DNA from 2 places in the Peribacillus sp. NPDC006672 genome. Region 1 is predicted to be linked to the other one. Evidence: riboswitches for the same ligand, from Rfam matches in the RefSeq annotation. Region 1 holds a riboswitch; the other holds the start of a gene.
What was found. Region 1 has a riboswitch for S-adenosylmethionine ahead of ACQKKK_RS09560 (bifunctional homocysteine S-methyltransferase/methylenetetrahydrofolate reductase). Riboswitches for the same ligand answer to the same signal wherever they lie in the genome.
Positions count from the first base shown of each region.

Region 2: another riboswitch for S-adenosylmethionine. It lies ahead of metK (methionine adenosyltransferase); the one in region 1 lies ahead of ACQKKK_RS09560 (bifunctional homocysteine S-methyltransferase/methylenetetrahydrofolate reductase).

Region 1 is NZ_JBNNOR010000005.1:18,637-23,554, forward strand. Features, by position in the region: gene ACQKKK_RS09550 (DUF3810 domain-containing protein) at 1-795, shown strand, start outside; gene ACQKKK_RS09555 (thioesterase II family protein) at 934-1,671, shown strand; SAM riboswitch class I at 1,854-1,952, shown strand; gene ACQKKK_RS09560 (bifunctional homocysteine S-methyltransferase/methylenetetrahydrofolate reductase) at 2,056-3,903, shown strand; gene metH (methionine synthase) at 3,896-4,918, shown strand, end outside.
Region 2 is NZ_JBNNOR010000013.1:37,566-42,483, forward strand. Features, by position in the region: gene ACQKKK_RS19540 (nucleotide sugar dehydrogenase) at 1-334, shown strand, start outside; gene pckA (phosphoenolpyruvate carboxykinase (ATP)) at 775-2,364, opposite strand; SAM riboswitch class I at 2,772-2,935, shown strand; gene metK (methionine adenosyltransferase) at 3,099-4,292, shown strand; gene ACQKKK_RS19555 (gamma carbonic anhydrase family protein) at 4,755-4,918, opposite strand, start outside.

The sequences.
Region 1 (4,918 bases):
TGTAGCGTGATATATTTTTGTTATACTGTTTTGGGTGGAATAAACTATCATAGATATTCTTTTTTGTCTTATACCGCATATCAAGAGGAGAACTACAGTGATGAGGAACTGGTGAAATTATGTAAGTCACTTGCGGTTGAAATGGAATTGGCAAGGGAAAAGTTAGAGGATACTGATCTTTTGGCTCAAGCATCAGATAATTTTGATTATTATGCACAACACGCAGTTTTGTCGATGCAAATGTTATCAAAGAAATATCCTATTTTGGAGCATTCTTTATATTCAACACCAAAACCAGTGGTGATGTCAAAACTAATGTCGCGTGCAGGGATAAATGGTATTTTTGTCCCTTTTACTTTTGAATCCAATATCAATGTTCATGTGCCAGTTTTTTTGACGCCTGCTACTATGGCACATGAATTGGCACATCAGAGTGGTTTTATGCATGAGGATGAGGCAAATTTTATAGCTTATCTGGCATGTAAGCAGCAGGATGATCCAATGATACTTTACAGTGGTTTTTTTCTAGCGTTTGATTATTCTATATCAGCGCTAAAGAAAGTTGATGCAGATAAGGCGTCTGATATAATGTCCAGTCTGTCCAAGGCGGTGCAGCATGACATAGAACAAAATGAGCAGTATCGGGATAAGTATGAGAGTGTTATTTCAAGTATTTCAAGAATTGTAAATGACTTTTATCTGAAGGCGAATAACCAGACAGACGGTTTAAATAGCTATAGTGGTATGGTAAATTTGTTGCTGGCAGAGCAGCGAGGAATAGAGAAGTATAATTAAATAAAGTATAAAAGTTACTAGGAGCGAAGTTTATTTTTTTGTAAATGTTTCTTTTGAATTTCTATTGTCCGTTTTTGTTACATATGGTTGTATCTTGAATATTTATTGGTCTATATAGTAATTTATAGTGGGCTTTAGTTGAACATAGGAGTGAGTGAAATAAATAAAATAAAAGTATTTCCGATTCCATATGCTGGAGCGTCGGTAAATGTATATTATGAATGGAAAAAACTACTGCCGGATAGATATGAATTGTGTATGTGTGAATTGGCTGGAAGAGGAACTCGATTCAGAGAGCCTTGCTACAAGTCTGTTGGTGAAGCAAGTGAAGATATCGCAAAAAGAATAAGTGAACAATTAAAATATGACGATGAATATGTTATATTTGGACACAGTATGGGAGCCTTATTGACTTATGAGATATATTATAAACTTAAGCAAATGGGAACTAAGGAACCAACCCATCTGTTTTTTTCTGGGCGAAATGCTCCGCATATTTCTGAAAAGAGAGATAATATTGAAAATATGACTAATGAAACTTTCTTGCAAACGGTAGAACAATATGGGGGACTTTCAGAGGAATTTTATACAAAAGAGATTATGGATATATTTCTTCCGATTTTGCGAGCAGATTTTATAATATTGGACAATTATAAGTTTCAACCCAAAGCAGAAAAAATAAGTTGTGGAATAAGCGTTTTTTATGCGGATAATGATTTTTCGACTCCTATCAAAAAAATTCCAAAATGGACCGAAGTTGTTGAAGGGAATGCGAAATTTCATAAGTTTAAAGGAGAACATTTTTTTTTAAATAGATATCCTAATGACATTGTAAATTTTATTGTTAAAGATACTCAACCTTTTCGAGGGGATTAAAAAATTGAAGTAATTGATTCCGAAGGAAATGATATAGCATTTCTTACAGATTCTTTGATGTTTGGAGAAAGAATTGGTGCTTCAAAAGTGAAAAAAATTCGATCAGGTATTGAAATTGACAGATTATTAATGTAAATTAAATATAATCAAATTTTGAAATCTTATGAAAATTATATAAATGGATCTTATCGAGAGAGGTGGAGGGACTGGCCCGAAGAAACCTCAGCAACCAGCTTAGGCAAAGGTGCTAAATCCAGCAAGCAGAGCTTGATAGATGAGGAGAATGTTTCAAAAAACCTTCTTCTTTGAGAAGGTTTTTTTTCTTTTCTCTCATACTCATAGAAAACGCCAAAAACAGGATTGTTTTTGAGAGAGGGTGTAATGATGAATTTTCGTAAAGAATTGAAAGAAAGAATGCTGGTTGGGGAAGGGGCAATGGGGACCTTACTGTACTCTAATGGTATCGATCAATGTTATGAGGAATTAAACTGTACGAACCCAGATAAAATAGAGTCCATTCACCGTGCCTATTTGGAAGCTGGTGCAGATATCCTTCAATCGAATACCTACGGAGCCAACTTCAACAAATTGAAACGCCATGGACTAGAAGATGAAGTAAGCAGAATCAATCGCCAGGGAATCATCCTTGCTAAAAAAGCGGCAAAAGGAAAGGCATATGTCTTCGGTACAATAGGTGCACAGCGGAGTATCAGGAAATCGGATTTAAGCATGGAAGAGATAAAGCGAGGTTTTCGAGAACAGCTATACAGTCTGCTGATGGAAAATCCTGATGGGATTCTTCTGGAAACATTCTATGACCTGGAAGAACTTGAAACCGTCCTGCAAATCGTTAAAAATGAAACTGGACTGCCGATCATCGCAAATGTTTCGATGCATGAACTGGGTAATCTTCAAAATGGAATCCATTTAAATGAAGCCTTTCAAAAACTAGAGCAATTGGGTGCCGATGTTGTTGGGGTGAATTGCCGTCTCGGTCCACATCATATGATTAGGGCCATGGAAGAAGTGAGTTTGCCAAAGCAAGCGTCGATTGCCATTTATCCTAATGCCAGCCTTCCGGATTATGTGGATGGAAGGCTTGTCTATAAAGCTGTGCCGGAATATTTCGGTTCAAGTGCCCTAGAGCTGCGTGAACAAGGTGCCACGATCATAGGAGGGTGCTGTGGAACGACTCCTTTGCATATTCAAGCTGTAAAGAATGCGATTGGAAGCTTGGTACCAGTAAAAGAAAAATTTACGAAAACCCGTGAAATAGAAATAATTGAAGTGATCGATAGAGAGTTGGAAATCCCACTGTACGAAAAGGCAAAAACTGAAAGGACGATTCTAGTTGAGCTTGATCCACCGAAAAAGTTGGGAATAGAGAGTTTCATGAATGGTGCTGAGGTTTTGAAAAAAGCAGGGGTCGATTCAATTACATTAGCGGATAATTCACTTGCTTCACCAAGGATATCGAATGATGCACTGGCTAATTTACTGAAGAACCAATTGAATGTAACGCCGATGGTGCATATAACATGCCGGGATCGAAATTTAATTGGCCTGCAGTCACATTTAATGGGCTTGCAGACGGTGGGGCTAAACGAGTTATTGATCATCACCGGAGATCCTTCTAAAATTGGGGACTTCCCAGGTGCCACTTCGGTTTATGATTTATCGTCGTTTGACCTGATAAGTATGGTCAAACAATTTAATGAAGGTCTTTCCTATTCCGGTCAAAGTTTGGGCCAACGGGCAAATTTTAAAATTGCCGCCGCTTTTAATCCCAATGTGAAATATCTGGATAAAGCTGTACAAAGAATGGAAAAGAAGATTGCATGTGGTGCTCAATCCTTTTTGACACAGCCAATTTATTCGGTGGAGCAGATTGAAGAAGTATATGAAGCTACAAAACATTTAGAGACCCCGATTTTCATCGGTATCATGCCTTTGACAAGCACACGGAATGCAGAATTCATCCATAATGAGATCCCAGGCATCAAATTGCCCGATAATGTTAGAAGGGCTATGGCTTTAGCGGGGGATGACCCTTTAAAGTCAAGGATTGAAGGGGTGAATATCGCACGAGAGCTAGTGGACGCGGCAAGGGAAAAATTCAAGGGAATATATTTAATCACTCCGTTCCTTCGCTATGAAATGACGGCGGAACTTACGAAATATATTAGAAAAGTAGATAGTAAACAAACATCAGAGGTGGCAGTACATGAATAAAAAAGCGATTCAAGATCAGTTGGATACTAAGATTCTCCTTCTTGATGGAGCGATGGGAACCATGCTTCAAGCGGAGAATTTAACAGTAGAGGATTTTGGTGGGGAACAATTCGAGGGCTGCAATGAGTATTTATCACTGACACAACCAGAAATCATCCAATCCATCCATGAAAAATATTTAGCAGCAGGCGCTGATATCATTGAAACAAATACCTTCGGAGCGACAAGCATCGTTCTTGAAGAATACCAAATAAGCACGGTCGCTTATAAGCTTAATAAAATTTCAGCCGAGCTTGCCGTTAAAGCATGTGAAAAGTATTCAAATGAAGATTGGCCAAGATATGTGGCTGGCTCGATGGGTCCCACTACAAAAACCCTTTCCGTAACAGGGGGAACGACTTTTGATATTTTAACCGATTCTTATGAAGAACAGGCACTTGGTCTCTTGGATGGTGGGGTGGACTTGCTATTGGTGGAAACCTGTCAGGATATGCTTAATGTCAAGGCAGCCTTTTCTGGAATCAAAGCAGCCTTCGCTAAAACAGGAAAAGATGTGCCTGTTATCATATCAGGTACGATCGAACCGATGGGAACGACACTCGCTGGCCAGTCCATAGACGCTTTCTATTTATCGGTTGAACATATGAAGCCAGTGGCTGTCGGCCTGAATTGTGCAACAGGTCCGGAGTTCATGATAGACCATATCAGGACACTTGCAGATATAGCAAATAGCGCCATCAGTTGTTATCCGAATGCTGGACTCCCGGATGAAGAGGGTCACTATCATGAGTCACCGACTTCCCTTGCAGAGAAAATGAAACAATTTGCCGAAAAGGGATGGGTCAATATCATTGGGGGTTGTTGTGGTACGACACCAGAGCATATTAAAGAACTTTCCAGGGTCCTCGAAGGCATTCAGCCCCGTACCATTACGGCCTCAGCCCATGGTCATGCCGTATCGGGCATAGAGCCGCTCATTTATGATGATTCAATGCGTCCTTTATTCGTTGGTGAG
Region 2 (4,918 bases), on a different contig from region 1:
AAGCCCGGCCATTGATGTTGTAAATATCCTAATGAGCATGGATCAGGTGGAAGTTTCCTTGCATGACCCACATGTTCAATCTGGGAAAATGCCAGTCGTTTCTGTCGAAGATGCTGTAAAGGATGCCGACCTGATTCTTGTCTTAACCGATCATAATGAATTTAAAGAAATGGATTATGACAAACTTTCGAATAAGATGGCTCAGAAAATAATTTTGGATACTCGAAATTGCATTGATGCCAATAAACATAACATCCAAATTGCCAACTTAGGCAATGTATTCGAATATAAAACAGAACATTTGAAAGAAGTAAGGAACAAAATGATTATCTAATAACCAATCGATTCTGCTGCAAGGCCGGAAATGGATATGATAGAGATATAAAGGGTGTTGACTCAGTCAGCGCCCTTTATAGATGTTAAATAAATCATTTGAAATAATAATAGGATGAACCAGCGCAGTCATATGGCCAACAGGATGTAGAGGAGTGGTTCAGGAGACCTTTCTCCGGGCTTTTCTGAAACAAATGGAATGATAGCCACTAGCTGGAACAAAGGAGACAGCTTCTTGGCTGTTTTTAATTCAAAAGTATAGATTGGATAATCTATATATGTTCTGTAAATATGACTTTCTATACGGGCATGTGAAGACAGATTTGGTTTGCCTGGCGCTTCAGGCTAATGTGGCTTTACAGGAGTGAGATCGTGGTGGTTGTTTTTCCAGATTAGTCATAAAGAAAGGACCAAGCAAGGGCTTGGTCCTTTTGGTACAATTTATTTTGCTGTCGGGCCGCCAAGTTCTTCGATTTCACTTGGAACGCTTCCGAATTTCTTAAAGTTTGCACGGAATTGGGCAGCAAGAGCTGTAGCTGCTTGTGTATATGCAGCAGGATCTTCCCAAGTCTTGATTGGCTGAAGCACTTCGTCAGGAACACCAGGAACATGAAGTGGAATATCCAAACCAAAGATATCGTCTTTAACTGTCTCGATATTTGCTAATTCGCCTTCAAGTGCCGCTTGTACCATTGCGCGAGTGTAAGCAAGTTTCATACGGCTGCCAGTTCCGTATGCACCGCCAGTCCATCCAGTGTTGACAAGGTATACCTTTGCGTTGTGCTCGTCAATTTTATCTCCAAGCATTTCAGCATAGCGTGTAGCGGGAAGCGGTAAGAATGGTGAACCGAAACATGTTGAAAATGTAGCTTCCGGTGAAGTTACTCCTCTTTCAGTACCAGCCAATTTACTTGTGTACCCACTTAGGAAATGGAACATTGCCTGTTCCTTGGAAAGCTTGCTGATTGGAGGCAGTACGCCTGAAGCATCAGCTGTTAAGAAAATGATTGTATTTGGGTGTCCTGCGATACTTGGGCTCACGATGTTATCGATCGCTTGCATTTGGTATGCAGCACGAGTGTTTTCTGTTAGTGAACTATCATCGTAGTTTGCTTCACGTGTTTCAGGATCAACAACTACGTTTTCCAATACGGCACCGAAACGGATCGCATCGAAAATTTGTGGTTCTTTTTCGCGTGAAAGGTTGATCGTTTTCGCATAGCATCCGCCTTCGATGTTGAATACACCGTTAGAAGACCAGCCGTGCTCGTCATCGCCAATCAGTTTACGATTAGTGTCTGCGGATAACGTTGTTTTACCTGTACCGGACAGTCCGAAGAATAAAGCGACGTCCCCTTCACGTCCTACGTTAGCAGAGCAATGCATTGGAAGGATTCCAGCCTCTGGAAGTAAGTAGTTCATGATTGAGAAGATCGATTTTTTCATTTCTCCTGCATATTCCGTTCCGCCGATAAGGATGGTGCGGCGTTCAAATGAAACGATGATGAAAGTTTCAGAAGAAGTTCCGTCCACTTCTGGATCTGCTTTGAAATTAGGTGCAGAAAGTATTGTGAATTCTGATTCGTGACCCCTTAGTTCCTCTTCGTTTGGACGGATGAACAAAGTATGGGCGAAAAGATTATGCCATGCATATTCATTAACAACTTGGATAGGAAGGCGTGATGATTCGTCTGCACCAGCGAAACCTTTGAAAACAAAAATCTCTTCTTTTGCTTTTAGGTAGTCAACTACTTTATTATATAGTTTATTGAACACATCTTCGGAAATTGGCTTGTTCACTGAACCCCAATCTACTTTGTCTTTAACAGATGCTTCTTCCACGATATATTTATCTTTAGGTGAACGGCCAGTATATTTGCCGGTTTCAGCTTTTACTGCGCCAGTTGATGTTAAAACGCCTTCGTTTCTGCTTAATACTTTTTCAACCAATTGAGGAACTGAAAGTTGAGTTTGTACATTGTTTCCTGTTAATAATTGGTGTAACTCATTAGAAACATCTACAGAATTCATATATGAGGTACCTTCCTTTGTTTAAGTTTTATATTACAATTAGTATAACACATTCATTTAAATAGTCTATACTATTTATTTTTTTTTGTGATAATTTTCAACTGGCCGCATTAATCAATTTAAATGGGAAGGAACCGAGTCAGGATGATCGCATATACTTTCAAGGAAGTGATTTTCATTGCATCATAATTTTGAATGGGAAATCATGATGCCTTTCCAATTCTTATTCTCAATGTTCTATTATTAATGGCAATTTTCATCATTTCTATTCGCCCTGACTTGGTAACCCTTTAAAGACGTTGAACCAATACGTGTTTTCACGTGAACGCCATTCTGGGGGGAATGTTCTTTTGAAAAGCATTGACAAATTCCAACCAGATACGATAATATGTTAAATTGTACGGATTCTCTTATCCCGAGTTGGTGGAGGGACAGGCCCTTTGAAACCCAGCAACCTGCCATATTGAACTTGACTCCAAGATCGATTGCCGAAAATAAAGCGATGGTTCTTCAAGGAATAGTGGTGATGGTGCTAACCTGAGCAAGGTAAAAAACCCTTGAACGATAAGAGTGAAAGGATAGAAGACAGAATTTTAAACCTTTCCTCATTTGCCAGGGAAGGTTTTTGTGTTTTTATAAGTAATTCTGTGTCTATAGTTGAAACTAATGAGGGAAACGAGTTCCGTAAAAAATCAGGCTTATGCCTACAACATACTAACTTCCAAGGGGGAAATATGATGTCAAAGAAACGTCTATTTACTTCTGAATCTGTTACAGAGGGCCATCCGGACAAGATTTGTGATCAGATTTCAGATTCCATTTTAGATGCTATCCTTGCTAAGGATGCAAATGCACGTGTTGCTTGCGAAACAAGTGTAACAACAGGTCTTGTACTTGTTGCTGGAGAAATTACAACATCCGCTTACGTGGATATTCCGCGTATCGTTCGTGATACGATTGCAGGAATTGGCTACACACGTGCGAAATACGGTTTCGATGCTGAAACTTGTGCTGTATTGAGTTCAATTGATGAGCAGTCTGCCGATATCGCGGCTGGCGTCGATAAAGCATTGGAAGCTCGTGAAGGAAACATGTCAGAGGAAGAAATCGATGCAATCGGTGCAGGGGACCAAGGTCTTATGTTCGGATTTGCCTGTAATGAAACTGAAGAGCTTATGCCGCTTCCGATCTCATTGGCACATAAACTTTCATTCCGCCTGGCTCAAGTTCGTAAAGATGAAACGCTTGCTTACTTACGCCCTGATGGTAAAACACAGGTAACTGTGGAGTATGATGAGAATAACCGTCCTGTACGTGTAGATACGATCGTTATCTCTACACAGCATGATTCAGAAATTACGCTTGAACAAATTCAAGCAGATTTAAAAGAACATGTGATTAAAGCAGTTGTTCCAGCTGAATTGATTGATGCTGAAACTAAGTACTTTATCAACCCGACTGGCCGTTTCGTAATTGGCGGACCTCAAGGGGATGCTGGTCTTACTGGACGTAAAATCATCGTTGATACTTACGGCGGATACGCTCGTCACGGCGGCGGTGCATTCTCTGGTAAGGATGCTACTAAAGTTGACCGTTCTGCGGCATATGCTGCTCGTTACGTTGCGAAAAACATCGTAGCAGCTGGCCTTGCTGACAAAGCGGAAGTTCAATTGGCATACGCAATTGGTGTGGCAGAGCCCGTATCAATCTCGATTGATACGTTCGGAACTGGTACTGTTAGCGAAGAAGTCCTTGTTGACCTAGTTCGCGCTAACTTCGACCTTCGTCCAGCCGGTATCATCAAAATGCTTGATCTTCGTCGCCCGATATACAAACAAACAGCTGCATACGGACACTTTGGCCGTACAGATGTCGATCTTCCATGGGAACGCACAGATAAAGCAGAAACATTAAAAGCACAAGCATAATCCATAAATGAAAAGGTGTCCCGCTTATAGCGGACACCTTTTTTTATTGATTAATTTTGAGAGAATAATTCGAAATCCCATATAGAAATTCACTAACGTGTATACTCGTGAATTTAGTGCGTATACTTGTGAGATTGGTGCGTATACTCGTGAATTTGGCTCGTATACTTGTGAGATGGTGCATATACTCGTGAGATGGCTCGTATACTCGTGAATTTGGCTCGTATACTCGTGAATTTGGCTCGTATACTTGTGAGTTTCGTGCGTATACTCGTGAGTTTAGTGCGTATACTCGTGAATTTGGCTCGTATACTTGTGAGATGGTGCATTTACTCGTGAGTTTCGTGCATTTACTCGTGAAATTGGTGCATATACTCGTGAGATTGGCGCATTTACTCGTGAGTTTGGCTCATTTACTCGTAAGTTTGGTGCGTATACCTATAAGTTTCCGCTAAATTCAGTTTATTTTATTCGTTCTGCCGTTTTGTAGTATTGTCCTTTTTCAGCATATTCGCGTACGATACGTTCCATATCCTGACGGTCTTCTTCATTGATTTCACGAATGACCTTAGCTGGGCGTCCGAATGCCAACATGTTCGGTGGAATGACTTTGCCTTGGGGAACGA